One region of the Thalassotalea castellviae genome, then DNA from elsewhere that is predicted to be linked to it. Evidence: predicted binding sites of a transcription regulator. Region 1 holds the regulator's gene; the other holds the start of a gene.
What was found. Region 1 encodes FliA, which starts transcription of late flagellar genes. Its sites were predicted from a motif close to CTAAAGNTNNNNNNNNNNNNGCCGATA; they were not measured.
Positions count from the first base shown of each region.

Region 2: pomA (flagellar motor protein PomA) is a predicted target of FliA. The motif match lies at 1,296-1,322, and genes of this name have one in related genera.

Region 1 is NZ_JAVRIF010000002.1:160,281-163,705, reverse strand. Features, by position in the region: gene flhF (flagellar biosynthesis GTPase FlhF) at 1-179, shown strand, start outside; gene RM573_RS04440 (MinD/ParA family protein) at 222-1,064, shown strand; gene RM573_RS04435 (RNA polymerase sigma factor FliA) at 1,083-1,802, shown strand; gene cheY (chemotaxis response regulator CheY) at 1,866-2,249, shown strand; gene RM573_RS04425 (protein phosphatase CheZ) at 2,280-3,023, shown strand; gene RM573_RS04420 (chemotaxis protein CheA) at 3,037-3,425, shown strand, end outside.
Region 2 is NZ_JAVRIF010000002.1:383,246-386,670, reverse strand. Features, by position in the region: gene dxs (1-deoxy-D-xylulose-5-phosphate synthase) at 1-5, opposite strand, end outside; gene ispA ((2E,6E)-farnesyl diphosphate synthase) at 47-937, opposite strand; gene RM573_RS05435 (exodeoxyribonuclease VII small subunit) at 937-1,185, opposite strand; gene pomA (flagellar motor protein PomA) at 1,480-2,244, shown strand; gene RM573_RS05425 (flagellar motor protein MotB) at 2,256-3,206, shown strand; gene thiI (tRNA uracil 4-sulfurtransferase ThiI) at 3,348-3,425, shown strand, end outside.

The sequences.
Region 1 (3,425 bases):
CAACTTCTATTCAAAATGGATTAGCAATAGGTTATCTTACTGATGGACAAAGAGTTCCTGAAGATATTAAAGTTGCAAATGCTGAAAAGTTAGTTACGCTTGCAGATAGATTAGCAACAAAAGTAAATTGCCAAAATTCATGGCGGCCAATGCCAACAAGTCATGCAGTGAGTATGTAAACAATATCGACGCAGATATTGAGCAAAATAGAGAAAAAATTAATGATAGATCAGGCGAGTGGCTTACGAAAAATGCAAGAAAATCATCAAATAAAAGTCATAGCAGTTTCTGGTGGTAAAGGTGGGGTAGGCAAAACCAATGTTTCATTAAATACGTCAATTGCCATGGCGCAATTGGGGAAAAGGGTTTTAGTCTTAGATGCTGATTTAGGCCTCGCCAATGTCGATGTAATGCTAGGTTTAAGAGTTCAACGTAATCTCTCACATGTATTATCAGGTGAATGTGAGCTTGATGATATTATTTTAAAAGGCCCTGCTGGAATCAATATTATTCCTGCTACCTCGGGCACTCAATCTATGGTGGATTTAACCCCGTCAGAACACGCTGGTTTAATTCGTGCTTTTAGTGATATGCGAACGCAATTTGACGTGTTAGTTGTTGATACCGCAGCAGGTATATCAGATATGGTGCTAAGTTTTACTCGTGCCGCACAAGATGTATTATTGGTGGTGTGTGATGAACCAACGTCAATCACTGACTGTTACGCATTAATGAAACTACTTAGTCGTGATCACGATGTCTTTAAATTTAAAGTTGTGGCAAATATGGTGAGAAGTCCAAAAGAAGGCCAACAACTTTTTGCTAAACTTTCCAAGGTATCTGACCGATTTTTAGATGTCGCTTTGGATTTAGTTGGCGTAATCCCTTTCGATGAAAATATTAGAAAATCAGTAAGAAAGCAGCAAGCAATTGTTGAGGCGTTTCCAGACTCACCTGCCGCTAAAGCCTTTAAAGCATTAGCGAGTAAAATTACTAAATGGCCAATTCCCCATCATCCATCTGGCCATCTTGAATTTTTCATTGAGCAGTTATTAGAAAACTAGTCAAAAGAGTAGACTACTTTGGTAAAAGCTAATACTTATAATGTTCACATTGATAAAAGCGCATTGCTTGAACAGCATACCGTTTTAGTCAAACGTATTGCCTATCACTTATTGGCAAGACTCCCCTCTAGTGTCATCGTTGATGACCTTATTCAGTCAGGCATGATTGGCTTACTTGAAGCGGCAAATAATTTCGATTCTAGCAAAGGCGCAAGCTTTGAAACTTTCGCTGGTATACGGATCCGCGGTGCCATGTTAGATGAAATACGCCGCGGTGACTGGACTCCTCGTTCGGTTCATAAAAATAGCCGAATGGTGAGTGAAGCGATAAAAGCATTAGAAGCACAACTTGGTCGTGATGTAACAGATATTGAAGTTGCTGAAAAACTTGATATTTCGCTCAATGAGTACCATCATATTCTTAGTGAGGTAAGTTCGGGTAAAATAATAGGAATTGATGACCTCGGCGTGAGTGAAGATGTCATTCAATCATTTGAAGATAAAAACAATCATGACCCCTATGAGGACATAGAACAAATTATCTTTAAAAAAGCGCTTTCTGAATGCATTACTACTTTACCCGAGAGAGAAGCTTTAGTACTGTCACTATACTATGATGAAGAATTGAATTTACGCGAAATTGGCCAAGTTCTCGATGTGAGTGAATCAAGAGTTAGTCAAATTCATAGTCAAGCATTACATAGATTAAAAGCTCGTATGCAATCTTGGCAAAGTTAAGTACAATATATACCAGTAGTTTTTTAGATTTAAAAATTTTGAATGATCTCCCTGGAGGGTGCCTTGGATAAAAATATGAAAGTGCTTGTTGTTGATGATTTTTCAACAATGAGACGTATAGTTAAAAATTTATTGCGTGATTTAGGGTTCACTAACATTCAAGAAGCTGATGATGGTAGTACTGCATTACCTATGCTTAAAGAAGGTGAATTTGATTTTGTAGTAACTGATTGGAACATGCCTGGAATGCAAGGTATAGACCTTCTCAAAGCGATTCGCGCTGATGAAAAGTTACTTCATATACCTGTATTGATGGTAACCGCTGAAGCGAAAAAAGAGCAGATTGTTATGGCAGCCCAAGCGGGTGTTAATGGCTATATTGTTAAACCATTTACCGCAGCAACGTTAAAAACTAAGCTTGATAAAATTTTTGAACGCTTAGGATAATTGGCACTCTCTGTCAGGTAAGGATGTTGCATGAGTAAAGATAATGGTGTGCATGTTTCTTTGGAACAAGCGAAAATGCTTGTTGAATACATAGAAACAGGGCAGCAAGATAAAGCGGACGACTTAATCGCTGAAATTCAGAATCCTATCAACACTGAATTATTTGCTGAAATAGGCAAGTTAACGCGACAACTTCATGATTCTCTTATGAATTTTCAAGTTGATTCTCGCTTGAACGATCTTGCTAATGCTGATATTCCAGATGCTAAAGAGCGACTAAATTACGTTATTACTCGCACAGAAGAAGCGGCTAATAAAACGATGGATGCCGTAGAATCAATCTTTCCGGTCGTTGATAATATTCAAGCGCAAGTTAAAGCAGTGAACCCGCTCTGGGATAAATTAATGAACAATGATTTATCGGTGACCGAGTTTAAAGTGCTATGTAAAGACATAGATGCGTTATTGAAAACGACAGACCGCGATACTGCACATATGCATGCATTGATGACCGATGTATTAATGGCGCAAGATTTCCAAGATCTTACCGGACAAGTGATTCGTAAGGTTATCGACTTAGTAAGAGAAGTTGAAGATAGTTTAATTAATATGTTAACAGCCTTTGGTATTTCTTCTGGTGAGGCTGATGAATCAGCTAAACCTAAAGTAGGTGAGAACCTAGTTGAAGGTCCAATTGTTAATGCAAAAGAAAGAGATGACGTGGTCGCTGACCAAGATGACGTTGATGATCTTTTATCTAGTTTAGGTTTTTAATAGGAGTTGCTGGATGTCTTATGAAGCGGATGAAGAAATTCTTCAGGATTTTTTAATCGAAGCTGGTGAAATACTTGAAAGTTTATCTGAGCAACTTGTAGAACTAGAAAATGATCCTGACAATGCTGATTTACTCAATGCGATTTTTAGGGGATTTCATACCGTTAAAGGTGGCGCGGGATTTTTAGCCTTAACTGAACTTGTCGATGTTTGTCATGGTGCTGAAAATATTTTCGATTTGCTTCGAAATGGTCAACGTTCAGTTTCTTCGGATTTAATGGATGTTATTTTACAAGCATTAGATACGATTAATGAGATGTTTGCTTTGGTGCAAGCAAGAGAAGAATTAGTTGCCGCAGATGCTGAATTACTTGCAGAATTGCATCGATTAAGTACACCTGA
Region 2 (3,425 bases), 220 kb from region 1:
GTCATAGTTATTATTTTCAGCAACTGTACTTGTACTTGGCAGCAACTTAGCTAGTTCTGCTAATGATAAAAGTCGCAAATTCCGATAGATTCTGTGTATTGTAAGGCAAATGATGTAAAGCTTGTAGTGCTTGTTGATATAAGTTGTCAGCTTTTTGCTGTGCACCCTGTAAACCAAGCAGTGCAGGGTAGGTACTTTTATTCGCTTCTATATCAGAACCTGCGGGTTTACCGAGTACTTCTTCGCTAGAAGTAATATCGATGATATCGTCACGCACTTGATAAGCTAACCCGATTAATTTAGCAAACGTTGAGAGTTGTTCTTTTTCTTGTTCGGTTATCTGGTGAGAACATTCCGCTGCCATTAACACTGATGCTTCAAGCAAAGCACCGGTTTTTAGCGTGTGTAGTTTTTCTAATTCATCTAAAGAAATAGTTTTGTTAGTTGCCGAAAGGTCAAGCGCTTGACCACCACACATACCTTGATAGCCACTAGCTTTTACTAACTGTTGGATCAGATGGATACGCTTGCTTGCAATCGCTGAGGAGAATGGGTGATTCGCTAAAATATCAAATGCTAAAGTTTGTAAACTATCGCCAGCTAAAATAGCCGTCGCTTCATCAAAAGCAATATGACATGTTGGCTTACCTCGCCTGAGATCATCGTCATCCATCGCAGGAAGATCATCATGTAATAAAGAATAAGCATGAATGCATTCTAATGCGCCAGCTATACCATCAAGGTCATTTTCACTGACGGATAAAGATTCGCCGGTAATATAAGCAAGGTATGGACGCATCCGTTTTCCGCCAATTAATAAACCATAACGCATCGCTTCAAGCAGTTTTGGATCATTAATAGGTAAACTGTCTAGTTTTTTTAGTAAAAACTGGTTCGTTCTTTCTTGAAAATATTCAAGCTGCGCTAGCTTAGTCACTACTGAGAGCTCTCATCATAATTAAAGTCTTCGAGTTTGCTTACGCCTTTATTGTCCATTAAAATTTGGACTTTTTGCTCAGCCTCTTTTAGTTTGGTTTGACTGACTTGGCTTAAACTAAGTCCTCGTTCAAATAAGGTCATCGAGTCTTCTAAACTTAACTCACCTTTTTCGAGGCTTTGGACAATATCTTCAAGCTCATTTAAAGAATCTTCGAAGCTTAAATTTTCAATTTTTTTACGTGCCATTAGGAAAAATATATCACTATTTTTATAGGTAACGCGCAAGTTACCTTAGCTCGTCTAATTGGTCAATGGCGCTTATTTTTATTCGATAAAAAAAATAATCTTCAATTAGGGTTAAGTTATTGACAATATGGACGATAATAACTGTATAACAAAGAAAAATACCAACTTCACTTTTCAACTTAATTACGTCGTTTATGTTTAGCTGAATTTAGTATTTGTATTCGCGTATCCTAAAACCTTGAGGTATTATCAATTTAAAGGTGTAGGATTTAGTAACATATTTTGGAGGCTTATGTGGATTTAGCTACGCTACTGGGAATATTAGGTGCCATTGGTTTTATTGTCATGGCAATGATTTTAGGTGGCGATATCAGCATGTTTGTGGATACTCAATCGGTTCTGATTGTATTCTGTGGTTCCTTATTTGTTGTTTTGTCTAACTATAATCTCGGACAGTTTTTCGGTATTGGTAAAATCATGGGCAAAGCGTTCATGTTTAAAATTGAACAACCTGATGAATTAATTGAGAAATCTGTTGAAATGGCGGATGCTGCTCGTAAAGGGGGGTTTTTAGCTCTTGAAGAAGCTGAAATCACCAATGCTTTTATGCAAAAAGGGGTTGATATGCTTGTTGATGGTCATGATGCCGATGTGGTGCGTGGCACATTACAAAAAGATATTAATCTCACTACCGAACGCCATGAAACGGGTATTGGTATGATGATGGCCTTAGCGGATGTAGCACCTGCTATGGGCATGATAGGTACCCTGATAGGTTTAGTTGCCATGTTATCAAACATGGATGATCCAAAAGCGATTGGTCCGGCAATGGCAGTTGCACTTTTAACAACTTTATATGGTGCATTTTTAGCGAACGTGATTGCCATTCCTATTGCGAATAAATTAAAAATTCGTTTAAGCGAAGAAAAGCTTAACCAAGAACTTATTTTGGATGCGGTGTTAGGTATTCAAGATGGTCAAAACCCAAGAGTCATTGAAGGTTTACTGAAGAATTATCTTGCTGAAGGTAAACGTAAAATTGACACTACCGAAGAGTAATTGAGGGATTTATGGCTGATCAAGAATGTAAATGTCCACCACCGGGGTTGCCAGCGTGGATGGGTACTTTTGCTGATTTGATGTCGTTACTGATGTGCTTTTTTGTACTGCTTTTATCTTTTTCAGAAATGGATGTTTTAAAGTTTAAGCAGATTGCCGGTTCAATGAAGTTTGCTTTTGGTGTGCAAAACAAAATTGAAGTCAAAGATATTCCTAAAGGCACTAGCATTATCGCGCAAGAATTTAGACCAGGTAAACCTGAGCCAACGCCTATAGAAGTAATTCAACAGCAAACCGTTGAAATGACGCAACAAATGTTAGAATTTCAAGCGGGAGATGAAACATCTGCCGGTGGTCGTCAAGAGCAACGAGGTACAGAACGCGGTGGTCAATCGCAAAGTACCGCTGATGAAATGTCAGCTCAAGCAATGCAAAAAGCAAAAGATGAGCTGGAACAAGCTTCGGAAGAACAAGTTAACGACTTAGCGAAAAAAATTGCACAACAATTAGAACAACAGATTCAAGATGGCGCGATAGAGCTGGAATCCTTAGGTCAACAGGTGATCATTCGTATTCGTGAAAATGGTGCCTTTCCATCTGGCTCAGCATTTTTACAGCCTAAGTTTAAGCCTATTGTGAGAGAAATAGGCGAGTTATTAAAAACAGTGCCTGGTGAAATCATGGTCTCAGGTCATACTGATAATCAAGGGATTAGCTCTGAGTTATTTACCTCTAACTGGGATCTATCGAGCAAACGTGCTGTAGCAATTGCTCATGAGTTAGTGAAAGTGCCGGGATTTGATGATTCGCGTATGTTAGTAGCAGGCCACGCAGACTCTCGTCCTTTGGTGCCAAATACCAATGCGCTAAACAGACGTCGTAATCGTCGTGTTGAAATATCGATCAATCAAGGTAAGCCTAAAGAAACCGAGCCATTTTCAGTGATTAAAAGTGATAATTAAGTAAGTAATTGAAAATTTAAGCTATTTAAAAAGATCTCAGTTGAGATCTTTTTTTGTGCGTCAAATTTTGTACATATCGCTAAGGCATAAGGTATAATGCGCGCCAATTATTTTCTTGGGTTTTCAACATCGGTATTATTTATGAAGTTTATTGTGAAGTTACAGGCAGAAATTGCGATAAAAAGTCGCCCTGTACGTAAGCGTTTTACCAAAATATTA